3 regions of the Arthrobacter sp. T2-23 genome follow, and region 2 is predicted to be linked to each of the others. Evidence: predicted binding sites of a transcription regulator. Region 2 holds the regulator's gene; each other region holds the start of a gene.

Region 1 (7,494 bases), 1.2 Mb from region 2:
GCGCCTCACCGGCCCGGGGCTGGGCATTGAGATTGACGAGGCCGTCGTCCGGGCCGCGGACAAGCGCGGCCATGCCTGGCGCGGCCCCGTCTGGCGCCACCCCGACGGCGCTTTCGCGGAATGGTGAACGAGATGATCTCCGAGCCCACCCCCGGGGCCCTGCTGGCCGGGATCCGTGAGACCCGCCTCGTGGCGATCGTGCGCGGTACCGACGGCGGAGCCGCCGCCCAGGCTGCCCTCGCGGCCATGGCGGAAGGCTTCCGCTACGTCGAGATCGCCCTCACCACCCCGGACGCGCTCGCCGCCATCCGCGCGGTCCGCGCCGCGGCCCCCGCAGGCTGCTTCGTCGGAGCCGGCACCGTCCTCACCGCCGCGGATGTGGCGGAGGTGGCCGAGGCCGGCGGCCAGTTCATGGTGACGCCCTCGCTGGCGAGCTCCATCCAGGAATCCGCACGCCTCGGCATTCCCGTCCTGGCCGGTGCGCTGACCCCCAGCGAGGCCTACGAGGCCATGAACCGCGGCGCCACCGCGGTGAAGCTCTTCCCCGCCTCGATCGGCGGCCCCGGCTACCTCAAGGCGCTCCGCGACCCCTTCCCCGGCATTCCGTTCATCGCGGTGGGCGGCGTAGGGCTGGACGAGGCCGCCGGCTACTGGGACGCCGGCGCGATCGCCGTCGGACTCGGCGGGCCGGTGTTCGGCGACGCAGGCTCGGGCGGGGACCTCGCCCCGATGCGTGAGCGGGCCCGGGCGTTCGTCGGCCTCGCCGCCGGCTACGGCCGGCCGGGAGCCGCGGAGCGGGCGCGATGACGGTTGACCTGCTCACGCTTGGCGAATCGATGGTCTCGCTGCGGTCGGGCGGGCCGCTGTCCGCCGGCGGCAGCCTGTCCATGCACGTGGCCGGGGCGGAGTCCAACGTCGCCGTCGGCGTCGCCCGGCTGGGCCACAGCGTCGCCTGGGCCGGCGTGGTGGGCGCGGACCCGCACGGCGAGTTCATCCTGCGGCAGCTGCGCAGCGAGGGCCTGGCGGTGCAGCACCGGGTGGACGCCGCCCGCGCCACCGGAGTGATGTTCCTGGAGCGGCGCACCGCGGACATCAGCCGCGCCTACTACTACCGCGCCGGGTCCGCGGGCTCCACGATCTGCCGCGAGGATGTGGACCGGGCCTTCGCCGCCGGCCCCCGGGTCCTGCACCTCACCGGCATCACCGCCGCCCTCAGCCCGGACGCGCGGCGCGCCGTCGAATACGCGGCCGCACGCGGTGCGGCCGAGGGCCTGGTGGTGTCCCTCGACGTCAACTACCGCAGCAAGCTGTGGTCCCGCGACGAGGCCCGCGCCGTCCTCACCCCGCTCGCCCGGCACGCCGGCGTCCTGGTGGCCTCCGACGACGAACTCGGCCTGGTTGCCGACGGCGGCGGCGCAGCCGGCGGAACGGACCCGGACGGGTCCGAACTGGCCCTGGCCGCCGAGCTCCTGGACCGCGGCGTGCAGGAGGTCGTGGTCAAGCGCGGCGCTGCCGGCGCCGGGGTGCACACCTCCGCCGGCCGCTGGGAAGCCCCAGCCGTCCCGGTGACCAGCATCGACACCGTCGGGGCCGGGGACGCCTTCACCGCGGGCTACCTTTCGGCCCTGCTCGACGGCGGCGACATCGCCGAACGCCTGCGGCGCGGCACCCTCGCCGGCGCCTTCGCCGTCAGCACCGCGGGTGACTGCGAGGGCCTGCCCAGCGCCGCGGAACTGGCGCTGCTGGGCGCCGCGCCGGACGGCAGCACCCAGCGCTAAAGACCCCCAACCCGCCCCGGACCCCCATCCCGATCGATACCGAAAGCCTGGACCCGCCGTGAAAATCATTGCCGCCGAAGTCTTCGTCACCAGCCCGTCCCGCAACTTCGTCACGTTGCGGATCACCACCGAGGACGGCGTCACCGGAATCGGCGACGCCACCCTGAACGGCCGTGAGCTGGCCGTCGCCGCGTACCTGAAGGAACATGTGGCGCAGCTGCTGATCGGCAAGGACCCGCACCGGATCGAAGACACCTGGCAGTTCCTCTACCGCTCCGCGTACTGGCGCCGGGGTCCGGTCACGATGGCCGCGATCGCCGCCGTCGACATGGCCCTGTGGGACATCAAGGGCAAGCTGGCCGGGATGCCGGTGTACCAACTCCTCGGCGGCGCGTCCCGGAACGGGCTGCGCGCCTACGGGCATGCCTCGGGCTCGGACCTGGAATCGCTGTTCGACTCGGTCCGGGAACACCTGGAACTCGGGTACAAGTCCATCCGGATCCAGACCGCCGTGCCCGGCATCAAGGCCGTCTACGGCGTCGCGGCCCAGGCGCAGGCCTCCGGGGAGCGGTACGACTATGAACCGGCCGGTCGCGGCGCGTTCCCGCAGGAGGAGGACTGGGACACCCGCGCCTACCTGCGGCACCTGCCCTCGGTGTTTGAGGCGGTCCGGAACGAGTTCGGTCCCGAGCTGCCGCTGCTGCACGACGGGCACCACCGGATGACCCCGATCCAGGCCGCGAAGCTGGGCAAGGCGCTGGAGCCGTACGACCTGTTCTGGCTGGAGGACTGCACGCCGGCAGAGAACCAGGAGGCGCTGCGCCTGGTCCGGCAGCACACCACCACCCCGCTGGCGATCGGTGAAATCTTCAACACCGTGTACGACTACCAGAGCATCATCAAGGAACAGCTGATCGACTACGTCCGGGCCGCCTCCACGCACTTCGGCGGGATCTCGCCGCTGAAGAAGGTGATGGACTTCGCCGCCCAATACCAGATCAAGTCCGGCTTCCACGGCCCCACGGACATCTCCCCGGTCGGCTTCGCCGCGCAGCTGCACGTGGGCCTGGCCATCCACAACTACGGCATCCAGGAATACATGCAGCACTCGGACAAGACCAACGAGGTCTTCGAGCAGTCCATGACCTTCGTGGACGGCTACCTGCACCCGGGGGACAAGCCCGGCATCGGCGTCGAATTCAACGAGGAGGCCGCCGCGGCCTACCCGTACCAGCAGGCCTACCTGCCCTACAACCGCCTCGTCGACGGCACGGTCCATGACTGGTGATGGGCCACGGCAGGTGCGCGGCCGCTAAACAAAGAAGGTCCCGGGCGGCGAGTCGATGCTCAGCCGCCCGGGACCTGGCTTGTTCGGGCCCGGAGCCTGGCGGCCCGGTCCCGCGGTGCATCCGCCCTAGTGGACGAGTTCCCGGGTCATTCCGAAGGGAACCTGGTCGGAGAGCGCTGCCGTGTAGTGGCCCGGCTTGACGCGCGTCAGCAGGATGCCGTGGGTGCCCGTCAGCATGGCGAGCCGCTGCAGCCCCAGGACCGCGTCGTTGAGCCGTTCGTCAAGCAGCCGGGGGCTGTCGATCTGGATTTCAATGCACTCGCTTGCTGTCGTCATCGCACAGTCTTCCTGAAGGTGGTCGCCTTGGTGGCCAAGGGCTGAAGCGAGAGTAACGTCTGATTTAAACGTGAGTCAACTCACCACGCGGGCGGCCTTGTGGGCGTGTCGATCCGGCGGCAGGCATGGCTGAAGTGAACAGCGCAACCGGAACCGCGATAATCTTCACGGAAGAAAATAACAACACACGTGCAGAGGCGGATGCGGGCAATGGCTCAAGACCAATCAAGGAAATCATCCGGCTGGTGGCGGGGCTTCCACGACAAGTTCGTGGTCGAAGAGCGCTACATGGACGTGGAGGCACGCAGGAACCTCTACCGGACCGCCGTCGGACTCATGGTCTTCGGTGCCGTGTTGTTCACCTTCATCCTGGTCAGTGTCCTGCAGCACGGTGGCATCAGCGTCGTCGACGAGCCGGTGCGATCCTGGCTCGTGACGCTGCGCGGGGAGCCCACCACGACCATCATGATCATCCTGGCCATCGTCTTCGGCCCGATCGGGCTGCCGATCATCATCCTGGTAGTCACCGTGGCCTGGGGGCTGCTGGCCAAGCATGCGTGGCGGCCGGTCGTCCTCGCCGGCGCCATGCTGACCGGCGTCATCCTGGCCCAGCTCATCGGCCGGACGGTTGAGCGGCACCGGCCGCCGGTGGATCTCATGCTCTTCGGGGCGGACTCCACCTTCTCGTTCCCCTCCGGCCACGTCCTGGGCGCGTGCGACTTCCTCCTGGTCACGACATTCCTGGTCTTCTCGCGCCGCAAAAACCCGAAGGCTGCCGTGGTGGGCTTCGTGGTGGCCGGCATCGGGATCTTCTTCGCCGCCGTGAGCCGGCTCTACCTCGGTTACCACTGGACCACCGACGCCCTCGCCTCCCTGTCGATCTCCTTCGTGATCCTGGGCGCGGTGATCATGCTGGACACCTGGCGAACGGCCCGGATCCCCGGGGAGCAGGTCACCGGCGAACTCTCCAAGCATGAGACCGGCGCGGACTAGGCAACAACGGAATGAGGGGCGCCTGCCGGTCAGCGCGCCCCTCGTCGTTTAACGCCTCGGCTTACGCCGCTCCAGCTCCGCCCGGAGGATGGCATTGGCCGCCTCCAGCTCCAGCACCTTGGCCACCCCGGCCAGGTTCAGGCCCTCCTCCAGGAGTTCGCCGATCCGCCGCAGCACCACCAGATCCGTGTCGCTGTACTGCCGGGTGCCGCCCGCCGTCCGGTCCGGCCTCAGCAGCCCCTTCCGTTCGTACAGCCGGATGTTCTGCTGCCCGGTCCCGACCAGCTGCGCCACCACCGAGATCGCGTAGACCCCGACGTCTGCCCCGCGGTCAGCCATGGCGCCACCCCCTTCATTCGTCACAAAATTTCCTCTTGCAGTAGTCTCGCACTGGTGCTATAAAAAATCTATATCCACCACCACAGATAATTGGGGGCTGGATAGTCAACAAGAATTCAGGACTCACTGTGATGAAGGAGTGGTAAATGATGTTGATGCGTACGGACCCGTTCCGTGAACTGGACCGGCTGACGCAGCAGGTTTTCGGAACGACGGCCCGGCCGGCCACCATGCCGATGGATGCATGGCAGGAGGACGGCGAGTTCGTCGTCGCGTTCGATCTTCCCGGCGTCAACGTTGACTCGGTGGACCTCGATATCGAGCGCAACGTCCTGACGGTCAAGGCCGAAAGGCGCGACCCGACGCAGCCCAATGTCGAGCTGCTGGCCTCGGAGCGGCCCCGCGGTGTGTTTAGCCGCCAGCTGATCCTGGGCGACACCCTCGACCTGGACAACGTCAAGGCCAACTACGCCGACGGCGTCCTGACCCTCCGTATCCCGGTGGCGGAGAAGGCCAAGCCCCGGAAGATCGAAATCACGCACAGCCAGGACAAGCCGCAAGAGATCGCGAAGTAGCCGCGCCGGCCGGTGTGGGCGGCCGGCGCGAGCGGGGATCCGCGAAGGATCCCCGACGGAGGGGGTGGAATCATGAACCGTGACCCGCGTGGTTTCTACGCCGCCCTGCACGTCGCGCCGGACGCCACGCAAGCTGAGATCCAGCGTTCCTTCCGGGCACTGATGCGGCTCCGGCACCCGGACCGGGAGGCGTCCGCTCCCGTCGTGTCCCGCACCGCGCCCGACGGCGGGGACGAAGTCCGGCTCATCCTGGAATCGTTCGCCGTCCTCAGGGACCCGAGGTCGCGGGCGGAGTATGACCCCGCTGCCCGCACCGGGGACGCCGCGCCCGCCGGGGCGGGAGGCCGCGACATCCCGGTCCGCCGCCACCGGGAGCGGGAACCCGTCCTGCGGGTGAGCCCGGTGCGGTGGGAACGGGGTCCTGAATGACCGCGGCGCCGGCAGCGCGGTGGCGCCGCACCAGCCAAGGAAGTCCACGGGAAGGAGTACTGCCATGAGCGCATGGCGGCGTTACGATTCGCACCTGATGCCGGCGTTCCACGAACGGTTCGAGGAACGGTGGGGCGAGGGGACAGCGCCGTTCCTTGACCCCGAGGCCCACGAGTTGCCACTCCCGCGTGCGCAGTGGATCAACGTGGACACCGGCGCTGCGCTGGCCGTGGTGCCGATCTGGTCCGCCGAGGACAGCCAGCAGCGCTCCTTCGGTGTGTTTTACCTGCCCCCGGCCGGGGACATCTGGGTACTCCGGCCGGGCTTCACCGGCTACCTCGAGCCCGCGGCGGACGAGGCGGAGCAACTGGTGAGCCTGCGGAATGACGCCTTCAAGAAGGCCGTGGCGCATGCCAAGGAGTTCCTCCTGGGCCCGGAGGGTTCAACGTACTGAGCGAAGCCCGGTACAAAGCGACCCGGGGCCACCCCGACGCGCCGGTTGTGGCGCGGGCCCCTGCCGGGGCCTAAAATCAATCAACCACCAGCGCAACTGCATAGGGGATCCGCCAATGAACGCTTCCGCCCACGATCTGGCTGCCCTGCTGCCTTCCGGTTTCACCATGGGGGTGGCGACCGCCGCGTTCCAGATCGAGGGGGCGCTGGACGAGGACGGGCGGGGCCCCTCGGGGTGGGACGCCTTTGCGGCCAGGCCCGGCACCATCGTCGAAGACCACAGCCCCTCCATGGCCTGCGACCACTACCACCGGATGCCCGAGGACGTGGCGCTGATGAAGGAACTGGGCATCGATTCGTACCGGTTCTCACTGTCCTGGCCCCGTATCCAGCCCGGCGGCAGCGGTCCGGTGAATCCCAAGGGGCTGGACTTCTACGACCGCCTGATCGACCTGCTGCTGGCCAACGGGATCTCCCCGATGGCTACCCTGTACCACTGGGACACGCCGCTGGAGCTGGACGAGGCCGGCGGCTGGATGAACCGGGACACCGCCTACCGGCTGGGGGAATTCGCCGCCATTGCAGCCGCGGCCTACGGCGACCGGGTGGCCCGCTGGGTGACCATCAACGAACCGGCCACGGTGAGCGCCAACGGCTACATGCTGGGCGTGCATTCCCCGGGCGAAGCCCACATGCTCAAGGCGCTCCCGAGCGTCCACCACCAGCTGCTGGGCCACGGGCTGGCGATGCAGGCGCTGCGGGAGGCCAAGGTACCCGGCGAAATCGGCCTGACCAACGTCTACTCGCCGATGGTCCCGGCCTCCATCAACCCGTTGGACAAGGTCAGCGCCGGGCTGATGGACATGGCCCAGAACCGCCTGTACGCGGATCCGGTGCTGCTGGGCAAGTACCCGGATGCCATCAGGGCCGCCACGTTCTTCTCCTCGTTCAGCCCGTCCAGCGAGGACATGGAGCTGATCTCCCAGCCCCTGGACTTCTACGGGCTGAACTACTACATGCCCACCCGGGTTGCCGCCGGACCCGGCGAGGGCACCGTGCCGAAGGGCATGGCCGAGGCCATGGGCAACGACCTCAACGGCGGCGGATCCGGAACGCCCTTCCACATCCAGAGCTTCCCCGACACCGAAATCACCGCCTACGGCTGGCCCATCAAGCCTGACTACATGGCCGTGGCGCTCGCGGAAATGGCCGAGCGCTACCCGGAACTGCCGCCGGTCTATATCACCGAGGGCGGCGCCAGCTTCGAGGACCTGGAGATCCACGACGCCGAGGGCCGGCTGAT
Region 2 (7,494 bases):
GCGGCGGCGCCTCGCAGGACGCCTACGCCGGCACCGCCGTGGCCGAAATCGGTTTTGCCGGCGGCGTCCTGAAGGCGTCCGGCCTGCCGGATCGCCGGCTCAGCACGGTGTTCTTCGGCGGCGGTACGCCGACGCTCCTGCCGGCCGGAGACCTGGCCCGCATCCTCGCCGCCGCGATCGAGACCTGGGGCCTGGAAGCCGGCGCCGAGGTCACCACCGAAGCCAACCCGGACTCGGTCACCCCCGAGTCCCTGCAGCTGCTCGCCGACGCCGGCTTCACCCGCGTCTCGTTCGGCATGCAGTCCGCCGTGCCACACGTCCTGAAGGTGCTGGACCGCACCCACACACCCAGCCGCGTGCCCCAGGTGGTGCAGTGGGCCCGTCAGGCCGGCCTCGCGGTCAGCCTGGACCTGATCTACGGCACCCCGGGTGAATCACTGGAGGACTGGCGGTTCTCGCTGGAGACGGCCCTGTCCTACGGTCCGGACCACATCAGCGCCTATGCGCTGATCGTTGAGGACGGCACCAAACTCGCCGCCCAGATCCGCCGCGGCGAGGTCCCGGGGATCGACGACGACGACCATGCCGCCAAGTACGAGCTTGCCGACGAACTAATTTCCGCTGCCGGCCTGGGCTGGTATGAGGTCAGCAACTGGGCGCGCACTCCCGGGCAGGCCTGCCGGCACAACCTGGCCTACTGGCGCGGGGACGACTGGTGGGGCGTCGGGCCCGGCGCGCATTCGCATGTAGGCGGGGTGCGTTGGTGGAACGTCAAGCATCCCACCGCCTATGCCGCACGTCTGGGATCAGGGGTGTCGCCCGCCGCCGGCCGGGAAACCCTGGATTCGGAGACCCGCAACGTCGAGCGCGTCATGCTCGAGGCGCGGCTGGTTACGGGTTTGGAGATCCCGGGCCTGGGCGGGCTGGGGGATACCGGGCGGCACGCCGTGGCCGGGCTGATTGCCGACGGGCTGGTGGACCCGGTCCAAGCCTTCAAGGGACGCCTGGTGCTCACGCTCAAGGGGCGCCTGCTGGCCGACGCGGTGGTCCGCAGGATCCTGCCTGACTAGGTCGACGTTTTCCCGGGCCTGAAGTGGACGTTCGCGCTACTTGATCCAGCGGAGGTTGTACTCGTAACGGTGGGGCTGGCCGCGGTTGACGTGGATGCCGGCGGCAACGGAGAAGCAGGCGAGGGCAAGCCAGATGGCCGTGGCCAGCACGGCGAACAGGTTGCCGACCACGGGGACGAAGACCAGGAGATTGGCGAGCATCGCGGCAATCGTGGGCGGCAGCGTGAAGTTGAGGGCTTCCTTGGACTCCTGCGCCGTGAACGGGCCGCGGTCCTTGAAGATCAGGTAGATCAGCAGCGAAGGGATGCAGCCCAGAATGCCGCCAAAGTGCGCCAGGGTGGCCCACTGCCGGTCCTCGCTCGCGGTCAGCGGGAGGGCATTAGCGGGCACGCCGTGGTACTGCGACTCGCCATGGCCGGCCTGGTGGTCCGTGTGTTCGCGTGCATCTTCTGCCACGTTTCGTCCTTTGGATTGCGGTGGAGCATTAGTACTTGTACGGGCGGCGACCGCAACAAACACAGCGGGCGCCGCTCCAAGAATACTTGCTCGGGCCGCGAACTGAAGCACGGCGAGGCGGCTACGGCACCGTGAGGAAGTCGATGACCTCCTCCACCCGGCCCAGCAGCGACGGTTCCAGGTCCGCGTAGCTGCGGACCGCGCCGAGGAGTTTCTGCCAGCCCAGGCCGATGTCCTCCTTGGTGCTGTGCGGCCAGCCGAAGGCCGTCAGGATCCCGGTCTTCCAGTCCACCCCCCGCGGAATCACCGGCCAGCGCTCAATTCCCAGCACGGCCGGGCGGATGGCCTGCCACACGTCCACGTAGGGGTGCCCCACGATCAGCACGTTGCCGGCGGCACCGGGGGAGGCCATGACGGCGTCGGCGATCCGGGACTCCTTGGAATCCGGCACAAGGTGGTCCACCAACACACCAAGACGGCGGCCCGGGCCCGGCCCGAACTCCTTCACGGCCGCCGCGAGGTCGTCGATGCCATGCAGCGGCTCGACGACGATGCCCTCGACCCGCAGGTCATCACCCCAGACCTTCTCCACGAGTTCGGCATCGTGCTTGCCTTCCACCCAGATCCGGCTCGCCTTGGCGACCTGGGCGCGCTGGCCGGCCACCCGGACCGAACCCGAGGCCGTGCGGGCCCCGGCCCCGGCGCCCGCGGCGGCGGCCCGAGGGGCGGGCGGCATCAGCCGGATGGGCTGGCCTTCCAGCAGGAAGCCGAAGCCGAGCCGGAAGGAGCGGGACTTGCCGCGCCGGTCTTCGAGGGCCACCACGTGCATGCCGCCGGACTTCTCCACCCGGGTCACGGCGCCGACCCAGCCGGACTGCACATCCTCCAGCACCATGCCGCGTTCCACCGGTATTTCCGGCAGCTGGGCCTTGGCAGGGGCGGACAGATCCTGCGGGCCCCAATTCTGGTACGTCATCTGCTACACACTGCTTTGCACTCGGAAGTTTCGGGGGAGGGAACGGTCCCGCGGCCTGCGGTGTGCCCGGAAACACCTCTTCCGGCGGTCACGCCCGCAGCGAATCCAATGCTAACAACGGCGCGACTCATATTAGACTGGTTAGCACTTAGGCATGTCGAGTGCTAACAGCGGGTTTCCCGGGCGCGTCCCGCACCGCCCGCCGGCACCGGCTCAGCGGAAAACGGTTGATTGGAGGTGGGGCGTGAGCGAGCCACGCAAACTTGAAGTGCTGCGCGCCATCGTGGAGGACTACGTCCATTCCCGGGAACCGGTGGGGTCCAAGGCCCTCGTGGAGCGGCACCATCTTGGGGTCTCCAGCGCCACGATCCGCAATGACATGGCGGCCCTGGAAGACGAGGGCCTGATCACGGCGCCGCACACCAGCGCCGGGCGGATCCCCACCGACAAGGGCTACCGCCTGTTCGTGGACCAGATTTCCGCCGTCAAACCGCTGTCGCTGGCGGAGCGGCGCGCCATCCAAGCCCTGCTCGAGGGCTCCGACGACCTCGACGACGTGCTGGACCGGACGGTGCGGCTGCTCTCGCAGCTGACCAACCAGGTCGCCGTCGTGCAGTATCCCCTGTTGAGCAGGGCGAGGGTCCGGCACGTCGAATTCGTGCTGCTCGCACCGCGCAAGGTGCTGACCGTGCTGATCGCGGACACCGGCAAGGTGGAACAGCGGGTGATCGACGTCGGACAGAACCTCGGCGACGATGCCCTCGCGGAACTGCGCACCCTGTTCCTGGCCCGGCTTTCGGGGACCCCGTTGAGCCTGCTGCCGCAGTCGCTGCAGTCCGTCGCGGACAGCTGTCCGCCGGCCCGGCGCGGCGCCGCGCAGGCCCTCGCCCGGGGGCTCGAGTCGCTGGCGGCGAGCAGCCGGGAGGAACGGATGGTCATGGCCGGGACGGCCAACCTGGCCCGGTCCAACGTGGACTTCCCGCTCAGCATCGGCCCGGTGCTCGAGGCGCTCGAAGAGCAGGTGGTGATGCTGCGCCTGCTCAGCGACATGGCGCAGGACCCCCGCGGCGTCACCGTCAGCATCGGCCGGGAGAACCCCTACGACGGTCTTTCCGAAGCCTCGGTGGTGGCCACCGGCTACGGCCCGGATGCCACCGCCAAGGTCGGCGTGCTCGGACCCACCCGGATGGACTATCCCACCACCATGGCCGCCGTCCGTGCGGTGGCCCGTTACCTTTCGAGGATCCTCGGGCCCTGACAGCCCGGTCCCGCTACCAGACGTCTTGCCTGTCGCAGGCAGTGCCCCACCGGCAGTACAAAAAGGAAGAGATACACACTTTGAGCAGCCACTACGACGTTCTTGGAGTCTCCCGCGAAGCGACGGGGGAAGAAATCAAGAAGGCCTACCGCAAACTCGCGCGTTCCCTGCACCCGGACGTTAACCCCGGGGACGACGCTTCCGAGCGGTTCAAGGCGGTCACGCACGCCTACGAGGTGCTGTCCGATCCGCAGAAGCGCCGGGTCTACGACACCACGGGCAACGAGAACGGCACGGACAACGGCTTCGGCGGCGGCTACGCCGGCCAGGGCTTCGCTTTCCAGGACATCTTCGAGACCTTCTTCGGCGGCGCCGGCGGCCAGGGTGGCCCCGCATCCCGGGTCCGCCGCGGGCAGGACGCGCTGATCAGCGTCCGGATCGAGCTCCGCGACGCCGTGTTCGGCGTCAACAAGAAGCTCGAGGTGGACACCGCCGTCACCTGCCCCACCTGCGAGGGCTCCTGCTGCCGCGAGGGCAGCCACCCCGAACGCTGCGACATCTGCGGCGGCAGCGGCCAGGTCCAGCGCGCCGTGCGCTCCATCCTTGGCCAGGTCATGACCTCCGCCCCCTGCGGCAGCTGCGAGGGCTTCGGCACCGTCATCAAGGACCCGTGCAACGAGTGCGCCGGCCAAGGCCGGATCCGCAGCCGCCGCTCCCTGACCGTCAAGGTCCCGGCCGGCGTCGCCACCGGCACCCGAATCCAGCTCTCCGGCCAGGGCGAGGCCGGTCCGGCCGGCGGCCCGGCCGGTGACCTCTACGTCGAGATCCGGGTCAACAACGATCCGACCTACCTGCGGGAAGGCGATGACCTGCACGCGAGCCTCAACATCCCGATGACCGCGGCCGCCCTGGGCACGGAGCTGACCCTGGAGACCTTCGACGGGCAGCAGGAAATCGACGTCAAAGCCGGTACCCAGTCCGGCGAAGTCATCACGCTGCGCGGCCTGGGCGTGACGCACCTGCGCGGCTACGGCCGCGGCGACCTCAAGGTCCACCTGCAGGTGGACACCCCGGCCAAGCTCGACGCCGCCCAGGAGGAGCTGCTCCGCCAGCTCGCCAAACTCCGCGGCGAGCAGTTCACCGAAGGCAAGCTCGCCGCCAGCGGCGGCGTCTTCGCCAAGCTCCGGGACCGGCTCGGTAACCTGTAGCGGTGAGTAACCCGGTCTTCTTCACCCCCGCGGGATCCCTGGACCAGCAGGCCCCGGGCAAAACGTTCGTCCTCACGGGCGCCGAGGCGCGCCATGCGGTGACAGTCAAGCGGCTGGCCGTCGGGGAGGCGGTTGACCTCGCCGACGGCGCCGGCACGCGCATCACCGGCACCGTCACCGACGTCGCCCCGCAGGAACTGACGGTCGAATGCGTCGAGGCCAGCACCGAGGCCAGGCCCGACGTCAGGCTGGTCCTCGTGCAGGCGCTGGCCAAGGGCGACCGCGACGAACTCGCCGCCGAAACGGCCACGGAACTGGGCATTGACGCCGTCGTGCCCTGGCAGGCGGAGCGGTCGATCGTCCGGTGGAAGCCCGAACGCGCGGCCAAGGCTCACGCCAAGTGGCAGTCGGTGGTGACGGCAGCCGCGAAGCAGGCGCGCCGCGCCTGGATCCCGGAGGTCCGGGACGCCGTCGACGGCGGCGGGCTGCAGGCAGCCGTCGCGGCCGCGGACCTGGCCATCATCCTGCACGAGGACGCCGTGCGGCCGCTGCGGCAGGTGCTGGAAGCCTGGCTCGGAGACGGGCAAGGGGCAGGGGACGGTGGCAAGCCGCGCGAGGTGCTCCTGATCGTGGGTCCGGAGGGCGGCATCAGCCCCCGCGAGGTCACCCGGTTGTGTGACGCGGGCGCCGTGACCGCCCTGCTGGGCCACCTTGTGCTGCGTTCGTCCACGGCCGGGCCCGCCGCCACCGTGCTGGCGAGCGACATCCTCGGACGCTGGTAGCCGCCGGACGCTGGTAGCCGCCGGACGCTGGTAGCCACCGGGCGACGGGACTAGCGGACGGTGAACCCGCGGGTATCGACGTTCAGGTCCTGCACCGCGCCGGTGGGATCCACCTGCGATACCCGGGCCTCATAGCTCCCGGGCCCGAGGTTCAGCGAAAAGTTGAACAGGCCGGCCTGCGCGCCGTCGGCGGAGGCGGTCATATTGCCGTTCAGGTAAGGGGTCTTGGTGGTGCCGTCGACCCGCAGGATCTCCCAGCGCAACTTGCCGCCCGGGACCGTGCTGCGGCCGGAAAACTTCACGGCTCCGTCGGCTTCCTCGGTGCCCTCCTGCGGATCGATAATCCACACGGGCGCTACCATCCCGGCGCTGCGCGACGTCGGCGCACCAAGCCGCACCCGGTTGAAGGCCACATAGTCGGTGTGCCCGTCCACGAGGATGACGACCTGGATCTGCTGCCCGGCGTCCGTCAAGCCCGCGCTGGCCCCCGCCGCCGTGGCCGTGTAGACCAGCTGCTGGATGGCGCGTTCCGCCATGTCGGCGTCGACGTTGCTGTTGAACGCGTCTGCGGACACATCCACGGTGATGACGTTTTTGCCTGAAATCGAGGTGGCCAGCTTTTTCGGATTCTGCCACGGGGTGAAGAAGTCGGGGTCCAGCGGCTTCTCCGACATCATCACCCGCAGGGCCCGCGTGATGGGGTTGTCCTGCTCGGAGACGTCGCGGAATTCCCGGTACAGGAAGACATTGTTGTTGCTGCGTCCGATCCAGTAGACCGGTGCCTTGTTGGACGCCTGCGTGGATTCCAGCGGGGCGCTGGTGGTGGCGACGCCGGGGGCTGGACCCGGCACCGTCTGGGTGGGGGTACCCGAGTCGGTGATTCCGGGCTGGGGTGTGGCGACGCAGCCGGAAAGGGCCAGGGCGGCGGGCAGCACCAGCAGCAGGACCCCGCGGCGCGTACGCCGGCCTGCTGCCTTGATGACTCCACGCTGACTGATGGCCGCTGTCCCTTCGTTGTGTGTTCGCTCCGTGCCCGCAGGGCGTGTTCGACGGGCGGGTGTCCGCCGCGCCGGGATACCCGCGGGCCGTCACAGGAACGGCGGCGTCGGGCCCGGCAGGGCCGAATCCAGCATTACACAGGACGCCCGCGCTCCGGGCGGGTTTCCGCACCGGCCAGCGAACTGCAACGGGAACGATATGAGGACGATATGAAGTTGATACCTAATGGCGTTGCGGAGGCCCCCCGCGCCGGTACCGGGCAACGCTGGCGTAAGATGGAAGGACCCGCCGGAACCCGGCGCTGATGGCCCGGACGGCCGTCGGCCGGCAACGGCGGGCGACCATTTCCGAGCTGGAGGGGACCAGAGGCCCACGGGCCAACACCATGACTGAAGCAGCCAACGGCAAGGCCCGGATCAGCGCGGGCGAGCGCACCGCAGGGGAATTTCCCCACTCCCTACCAGGCCTGCGGACGGAGGTGGTGCTGTTCGACAACTCCGACCAGATGGTGCAGTCCCTGGGTAGCCACGACGAGGCCTTGCGCTTCATTGAAACCCAGTTCCCCGACGTCGACTTCCATGTCCGTGGCAACGAACTTGCCATCAGCGGCCCGTCCGCCGACGTGCCCCGGATCATGCGGCTGCTTAACGAAGTGCGCGGCCTGGTGGCCCGCGGCACCGTCATCACGCCGGCCGTGCTGCAGCAGCTGGTGTCAATGCTGCGCAGCCAGTCGCTGCAGAACCCC
Region 3 (7,494 bases), 1.1 Mb from region 2:
TTCCGCCAGCCCTTGCGCTTCCAGCCCGGCATCCACTTGGTCACCGAATTGATGACGTACTGGCTGTCGCAGAGAATGTGCAGGTCCTCGCCGGGGAGGTGAGCCGTGGACCGGAAGAGGTCCAAGACGGCCATCAACTCGCCCTGGTTGTTGGTCCCATGCGGCCACCCGCCGGCACGCCAGCAGTCATCGTTCACGTACCAGGCCCAGCCGGCCGGACCGGGATTTCCTAGAGCCGAACCGTCGGCCGCTGCAGTAATCGTCACTGCACTATCCTGCCAGACCTCCGCCCTCCGACGCTCCCGCAGCACCGGCAACAAACCGCCCAACGCTCCCTCACCAATGTTTTTCGGGTGAGGGAGCTTTCCGCACGCCGCCGCCACAACCGCGGGAGCGTGTCTTAACGCCGACGGCGGCCCCACCCGAAGGTGGGACCGCCGTCGTCGAACAGCCAGTGGCTGGCGCTGGGGTTAGAAACCGCCCATGCCGCCCATGCCGCCCATGTCGTCGCCGCCGCCCATCTGGGCACCGGCCTTTTCGGGCTTGTCGGCCACAACGGCCTCGGTCGTGAGGAACAGGCCGGCGATGGACGCCGCGTTCTGCAGGGCAGAGCGGGTGACCTTGACCGGATCGTTGATGCCGGCAGCCAGCAGGTCGACGTACTCGCCGGTGGCTGCGTTCAGGCCGTGGCCTGCGGGCAGGCCACGGACCTTGTCGACCACGACGCCCGGCTCAAGGCCGGCGTTGAAGGCGATCTGCTTCAGCGGAGCGTCGATGGCAACGCGGACGATGTTCGCACCGGTTGCCTCGTCGCCTTCGAGCTGCAGGTTGGCGAATGCCTTGGCGCCGGCCTGGATCAGGGCCACGCCACCGCCGGCGACGATGCCTTCTTCCACAGCAGCCTTGGCGTTGCGGACGGCGTCCTCAATGCGGTGCTTGCGCTCCTTGAGCTCAACCTCGGTTGCGGCACCGGCCTTGATGACTGCAACGCCGCCGGCCAGCTTGGCCAGGCGTTCCTGCAGCTTCTCGCGGTCGTAGTCGGAATCGGAGTTCTCGATCTCCGCACGGATCTGGGACACGCGGCCGGCGATCTGGTCGGCGTCGCCGGCACCTTCGACGATGGTGGTCTCGTCCTTGGTGACAACAACCTTGCGGGCCTTGCCGAGCAGTTCGAGGCCGGCGGTCTCAAGCTTGAGGCCGACTTCCTCGGAGATGACCTGGCCACCGGTGAGGATGGCGATGTCGGCCAGCTGGGCCTTGCGGCGGTCGCCGAAGCCCGGAGCCTTGACGGCAACGGACTTGAAGGTGCCGCGGATCTTGTTGACGATCAGGGTGGCCAGGGCCTCGCCTTCGATGTCCTCGGCAATGATCAGCAGCGGCTTGTTGGACTGCATGACCTTTTCGAGGACCGCAACCAGTTCCTTGACGTTGGAGATCTTGGAGTTGACGATCAGGATGTACGGATCCTCGAGGACCGTTTCCTGGCGCTCTGCGTCGGTGACGAAGTAGGCCGAGATGTAGCCCTTGTCGAAGCGCATGCCCTCGGTGAGTTCCAGCTCGAGGCCGAAGGTGTTGGACTCCTCGACCGTGATGACGCCTTCCTTGCCGACCTTATCCAGGGCTTCGGCAATGAGGGCGCCAATTTCGTTGTCACCGGCGGAGATGGACGCGGTGGCAGCGATCTCTTCCTTGGTCTCGATTTCCTTGGCGGAGGCCAGGAGTTCGCGGGTGACGGCCTCGACGGCCTTCTCGATGCCGCGCTTGAGCGACAGGGGATCAGCGCCGGCCGCGACGTTGCGCAGGCCTTCCTTGACCAGGGCCTGGGCCAGCACGGTGGCGGTGGTGGTACCGTCGCCGGCGACGTCGTCCGTCTTCTTGGCAACTTCCTTGACCAGCTCGGCGCCGATCTTCTCGTAGGGATCGTCCAGCTCGATCTCCTTGGCGATGGAAACACCATCGTTGGTGATCGTGGGGGCGCCCCACTTCTTTTCGAGGACGACGTTGCGTCCACGCGGGCCGAGGGTGACCTTGACGGCGTCGGCGAGGATGTTCAGGCCCCGCTCAAGACCGCGGCGTGCCTCTTCATCAAATGCAATGATCTTGGCCATAACGGCAGTAGTCCTTTCGGGACAGTCGTTAAGAATGAACCTTGGCCGTGGTGCCCGCGACGGACGATTCCTGCCCGGCAGCCTCTGTATGCCGCCGGGCCGGGGATCTCACCCCAGCAAGGTGTTTCTCTCGCCCCCGGTGATCCCGCCGCCACGTCACAGCCGGCCGAGCCGGGCGTCGTGTTAGCAGTCAATACGCGGGAGTGCTAAGTCAATAATTAGCACTCCCCCGGGGAGAGTGCAAGCAGTGGCCGCCCCCGGCCCCGCCGCCACGGTGCGCTCTTCGCTACGAGCGATCAGGAGCCGGCACTGCGGGCGGTTTCGCTTCCGGTCATCTTGGCGTTGTTGTCGGGACCGTAGCTGTAGACCATGAAGGCGGCGGCGGTGACGTCGCCGTTGGAGTCGAAATTGACAGGCCCGGACTGCCCGTTGTAGTCAGGGCGCTTGCCGGCGCGGAGGGCTGCCACGCAGTCCTGGTAGGACCCGCAGGCCTCGGCCTCGCCGGACCCCGCTCCTCCGGCACCGGCCGTCCCGCCGGAGACGGCGATGAGCCTCGAGGCGATCGAGGTCCCGGCGTCGTCCTCCGCCGCGGCAGCGGCGATGGCGGCGAGATTGACGGCGTCGTACGTCTCGGCGGCGAAGGCCATGTCCTTCAGGCCGGGGTCGACGGCCACGAGTTCGGCCTGGAAGTGTGCGGAGGGAAAGGTGCCGGGGAGCACCCCGCGGGCGCCGTCCAGGGCCCTGGAGCCGAGGCCGTGGCCGTACTGGTTGACGGCGCCGTCGCTAAGGACGAGCTTGTTTCCGGCCAGACCCGCATTGTTGAGCTCGGCGATGGCTCCTTGGGCGCCGTCCCGGGCCACCAGCACGACGGCGTCCGGGGAGGCTGCCTTGGCAGCCGCCGCCGCCTGCTGCGCGTGGCCGGCCGTGAACTCGGCGTCGACCGAGGTGCCGAGGCCTGCGGCCTTCGCGGCCGCGGAGACGGCCACGGAGACTTCCTTGCCGTAGCTGCCCTCCTCGTGCAGCACGGCGATGGTCTTGGCGCCGCCGTCCTTGGCGAGCTTGACGAGCACGGAAGCCTGCGCGATGTCCGCGGCGGCGGTTCGGAAGTAGTAGCCGCCGCTCTTGTACTTGCTCAGGCCCGGTGCTGCGTTGGCCGGGGAAATGAGGGCGACCTTGGCCCGGGAGAGCACGTCAATGGCGTCGGCGGCCCGGCTGGAGTCGGTGGGTCCGATCACGACGTCGGCCTTGGCCGCCACCAGGTTCTTGGCCTGGGCTGCCGTATCCGTGCCGATCGATTCCGGCAGCAGTTCCACGGGCTTGCCCTTGTGGCCGCCCGCCGCGTTGATTTCCTTGACGGCCAGCTTTGCCGCCGCCAGCTGGGGGGCGTTGAGGAAGCTTTGTTTGCCGGTGTTGTCCAGGATCAGGCCGATCCGCAAGGTGCCGTCCCCGCTGGCGTCGGCGGCGTCCACCCGGGCGTTGCCGGTGGGCCCTGCGCACGCGCTGAGCGCCACGGCTGCTGCCAGGCCTGCAGCCGCCGCGCGGCGGAGCCGCCTGGCGGCCGGCCGGCGGTCAGGGCTCTTCGGGGCGGGTACGGCAGAGGAGAATGACACTAGGCGGGCCGGACGCTTTCGGCCTGCGGGCCCTTGTCGCCTTCGCCGATTTCCAGCTCCACCCGCTGGCCCTCGGTGAGGGCGCGGTAGCCCTCGCCGTTGATCGCGGACCAGTGCACGAAGACGTCGTCCCCGGAGCTGTCGACGGTGATGAAGCCGTAGCCCTTTTCGGCGTTGAACCACTTGACGGTCCCCAATGCCATCTTCTCCACACTTTCAGCTAGCTGGCTATCGGCCACCTCGTTGTGCGCCGTAATATGCGAAACCAAATCCGCAGATACTCTACCCACAGCCTTCCACCGGGGTGCGGACCGGGCCCGGTACCGCGCGGATAGTTATTGAGGCGTAACCGACGCCGGCGACCGGTGCTACTTGAAGCCGGGACCCAGAACGACAGCGAGGGGCATCTTGAGTTCGGCCGAATCCACGAGGGTGCCGATTCCCAGGAGCGAGCCCAGCGCTTCGGCGTTCGCCTTCTGCGCAGGGCCGTTGTAGAAGACCACCGAGGTCTGCTGGCGGGCGCCGCCCCAGTTGCCGAGCGGGCCAAGGACCCACCCTGCGGAGGTGACCGTGGATCCGACGCGGCCGGCCAGCCCCGCCGTCGCAGTTCCGTTGTAGATCGCCACCGGCTGGGTTTTGTCCACCGCTGCGCTCGGGACCGTCGATGCGGACGGCGCCGAGCCCGCCGGGGCAAGGCTGCCGCTCGGCTCGGCGCTGGCCGAAGGGGTGGGGCCGGCCGCGGCCGTGGTCGGGGCCGGCGACGTGGCGGCGTTGTTGCTGGCCTGGTCCGCCGTGATGGCCGATCCGCCGGCAGGGCCGAAGCCCAGCTTGGGCAGCAGGAGGAAGGCTACGAGGCCGATCGCGAGGGCCGCGGCGCCAAACGAGAGGATGGGACCCAACCGGGGGGAGTGGGGTGCGGAAGCCGTCCGGTGGACACCCTGGCGCGTGGAGGTCTCCGGGACCCGATCAAATTCATCCCGAGCGTACTTGGTCATGGTAAAAACGACGTCCTTGCTGATTTCTGGCTGATGGCCCGCCGACGGTAACTGCGCGGATTTGCGCGCCTCCGGCTGGATTTCCCGCGGGTTTAAGCGTCTGAGCCGAGACGGCGGGCGGTGCGGGCACGTTGACGTGACGTACGTAGTCTACGCAATCTCTTGACCAGCATGGGATCGTGGGCCAGCGCCGCCTCGGTATCGATCAAGGCATTGAGGATCTGGTAGTAGTGCGTGGCGGACAGGTCAAAAAGCTCCCGGATGGCCTGTTCCTTGGCGCCGGCGTACTTCCACCACTGCCGCTCCAGGGCGAGCATCTGCTGGTCCCGGCTGCTCAGCGGCGAGTCTTCGGCGACCGGCGACAGCCGGTCGCCCTCCGCCGGCAGGTACTCCGATGCTGCTTCGGCCACGACACACTCCCTGACTCGTTCCGATAGTTCTCCCCCACATGCTACGGCCGAATAACAGGCTTGTCATTTAACGGGCGGGTCGCGGGGCGTCCTGCGAGAATGGGACCGTGCCTAATTCGTCGCAGCCCGATGCTCTGTTCCAGCTCGAACCGGCGGCTGCCGGGACGGCGGGCTTCGCCGCTATGGCGCGGCAGCCGCTGGACGACCTCATGGCGCCGGACTGGGCGGCCGCACTCGCGCCGGTCGAGACGAACCTCCGGGCGGTCCTGCGCTTCCTCGCCGCCGAGGTGGCCGCCGGCCACGAGGTCCTGCCGGCGCCGTCGAGCCTGCTGCGCGCCTTCCGCCAGCCGCTCGCCGGCGTCCGGGTGCTGATTGTCGGCCAGGACCCGTACCCCACCCCGGGCCACCCCGTCGGCCTGTCCTTCGCCGTGGACGGCGCCACCCGGCCGATCCCGCGCAGCCTGGCCAACATTTATAAGGAGCTCGACGCCGACCTTGGGCTGCCGCCGCGGGTCCACGGGGACCTGGGCCGCTGGGCGGAGCAGGGAGTGCTGCTGCTCAACAGGGTCCTCAGCGTCCGGGCCGGCGCGGCCGGATCGCACCGCGGCAAGGGCTGGGAAGCCGTAACGGCCGCCGCCATCACCGCCGTGGCGGACCGGCACTCCGACGACGGCGCCCCGGCTCCGCTGGTCGCGGTCCTCTGGGGCAAGGATGCGGAAGGGGTGCGGCCGCTGCTCGGGTCCACCGCCGTGATTGCCAGCGCCCACCCCAGCCCCCTGTCGGCCTCCCGCGGGTTCTTCGGCTCCCGTCCCTTCAGCCGGGTCAATGACCTCCTCACCGCCCAGGGAGACGGCACGGTGGACTGGGAGCTGCCGCCGCTGCCCTGAGCCGTTGTTGGCTAGGCTTAGCCGCATGACTTCGCTCCCCGCCGCCACGACCGCCAACCGGAACTCCCGGCCCCAGACCAGCCTCACGGTCCTGCGGCGCGAGCAGCTCTCGCCGCACATGGTCCGGATCGTTGCCGGTGGCCCCGGTTTCGCCGGCTACGTCAACAACGGCTTCGTGGACCGGTACGTCAAGATTGTTTTCCCGCAGCCGGGGATCGACTATCCGCGGCCGCTGGACCTTTGGGCCATCCGGGAATCCTTTCCGCGCGACCAGTGGCCGCACACCCGGACGTACACCGTCCGCTGGGTTGACGAAGCCGCGGCCGAGCTCGCGATCGACTTCGTGATCCACGGCGACGAAGGCCTGGCCGGCCCGTGGGCCGCGGCCGCCCAGGCCGGGGACGCTCTCGTCTTCACCGGACCGGGCGGGGGCTACAACCCGGACCCCGCTGCCGACTGGCACCTGTTCGCGGGCGACGAGTCGGCCCTGCCGGCGATTAGCGCCGCGGTTGAGTCCCTGCCCCGGGGCGCCCGGGGCTTGGCCTTCCTGGAGGTGGACAGCGACGCCGACATCCTCGACGTCGACGCCCCCGCGGGCCTCGAGCTGCACTGGCTCCCCCGCCGCGGCGCCCCGGCCGGCAGCACCCCGCTGCTGGTGGCCGCCGTGCGCGACGCCGTGTGGCCGGAGGGGCGGGTCCAGGTCTTCGCGCACGGTGAGCGCGGCTCAATGAAGGGCCTGCGCGAGGTGTTCTATGCCCAGCGCGGCCTCGAGCGCGGCCAGGTCTCACTGTCCGGCTACTGGGCTCAGGGCCGGGTGGAGGACGACTTCCAGGCCGAGAAGAAGCTGCCGATCGGCAAAATCTAGCCGCTCGTCCCGGGCCGGCGGCCCCGGGTCCACTTGGGCAGGCTAGCGGCGGCGGGCCCGGCGCCGTTCGTTGCTGGCCAGGCTCCGGGTCAGAGGCCGGGCCAGGGTGTCACCGAGCACAATGCCGGCGGCAACGCCGAGCACGATTGCCCCGGCGTTGAGCATCCCGCCTGCGCCCATCAGGATCTCGGATTCCTCGATCGTCAATACATACATGGACCGGAATATAGTCAGGCCGGGCAGCAGGATGAGCGCCGCAGGCACCGCCACGACCAGCTGCGGGGCTCCCATCCGTAGCGCCACCACCCGGGCCAGGAGACCGATGACGACGGCTGCCAGGGCCGGAGCGAACCGGGGGCCGATACCCGCGGCCGTCCCGCCGATCAACACGAGGTGCCCGACGACGCCGACGGCCGCCGTCGGCAGCAATAGCTTCAGCGAGGTCTGCTCGGTCACGCCGATCGCGACCACGGCGATGGCGACCAGCGGCACGAGCGCCCACAAGGGATAGACCGGCGGGAATGTTTCGGTGACATCGATGGCTTTCATCCCGCTCATCGCCCCCACGACGAAGCCGACCGCGATTCCCGCGACGAGGGCTCCGAAGGTGAGCATGGTG

Evidence for each region. Region 2 encodes HrcA, which represses chaperone genes, less so after heat shock. Its sites were predicted from a motif close to TTNGCACTCGNNNNNNNCGAGTGCNAA; they were not measured.
Region 1: the regulator HrcA is predicted to act here: its motif matches at 4,769-4,795, upstream of ACZ5Z0_RS11820 (Hsp20/alpha crystallin family protein).
Region 3: the regulator HrcA is predicted to act here: its motif matches at 2,292-2,318, upstream of groL (chaperonin GroEL).

What each region holds. Positions count from the first base shown of each region.
Region 1 is NZ_AP027917.1:2,540,983-2,548,476, forward strand. Features, by position in the region: gene dgoD (galactonate dehydratase) at 1-127, shown strand, start outside; gene ACZ5Z0_RS11790 (bifunctional 4-hydroxy-2-oxoglutarate aldolase/2-dehydro-3-deoxy-phosphogluconate aldolase) at 133-807, shown strand; gene ACZ5Z0_RS11795 (sugar kinase) at 804-1,778, shown strand; gene manD (D-mannonate dehydratase ManD) at 1,837-3,066, shown strand; gene ACZ5Z0_RS11805 (hypothetical protein) at 3,193-3,402, opposite strand; gene ACZ5Z0_RS11810 (phosphatase PAP2 family protein) at 3,613-4,395, shown strand; gene ACZ5Z0_RS11815 (MerR family transcriptional regulator) at 4,444-4,734, opposite strand; gene ACZ5Z0_RS11820 (Hsp20/alpha crystallin family protein) at 4,884-5,309, shown strand; gene ACZ5Z0_RS11825 (J domain-containing protein) at 5,382-5,738, shown strand; gene ACZ5Z0_RS11830 (hypothetical protein) at 5,803-6,192, shown strand; gene ACZ5Z0_RS11835 (glycoside hydrolase family 1 protein) at 6,308-7,494, shown strand, end outside.
Region 2 is NZ_AP027917.1:185,974-193,467, forward strand. Features, by position in the region: gene hemW (radical SAM family heme chaperone HemW) at 1-1,070, shown strand, start outside; gene ACZ5Z0_RS00875 (DUF4870 domain-containing protein) at 1,107-1,526, opposite strand; gene ACZ5Z0_RS00880 (DUF3097 domain-containing protein) at 1,648-2,502, opposite strand; gene hrcA (heat-inducible transcriptional repressor HrcA) at 2,747-3,760, shown strand; gene dnaJ (molecular chaperone DnaJ) at 3,841-4,968, shown strand; gene ACZ5Z0_RS00895 (16S rRNA (uracil(1498)-N(3))-methyltransferase) at 4,971-5,750, shown strand; gene ACZ5Z0_RS00900 (GerMN domain-containing protein) at 5,801-6,685, opposite strand; gene ACZ5Z0_RS00905 (PhoH family protein) at 7,135-7,494, shown strand, end outside.
Region 3 is NZ_AP027917.1:1,322,165-1,329,658, forward strand. Features, by position in the region: gene ACZ5Z0_RS06025 (RNase H family protein) at 1-266, opposite strand, end outside; gene groL (chaperonin GroEL) at 471-2,108, opposite strand; gene ACZ5Z0_RS06035 (ABC transporter substrate-binding protein) at 2,405-3,718, opposite strand; gene ACZ5Z0_RS06040 (cold-shock protein) at 3,718-3,921, opposite strand; gene ACZ5Z0_RS06045 (LytR C-terminal domain-containing protein) at 4,087-4,713, opposite strand; gene ACZ5Z0_RS06050 (DUF3263 domain-containing protein) at 4,806-5,123, opposite strand; gene ACZ5Z0_RS06055 (uracil-DNA glycosylase) at 5,306-6,010, shown strand; gene ACZ5Z0_RS06060 (siderophore-interacting protein) at 6,036-6,875, shown strand; gene ACZ5Z0_RS06065 (threonine/serine exporter family protein) at 6,918-7,494, opposite strand, start outside.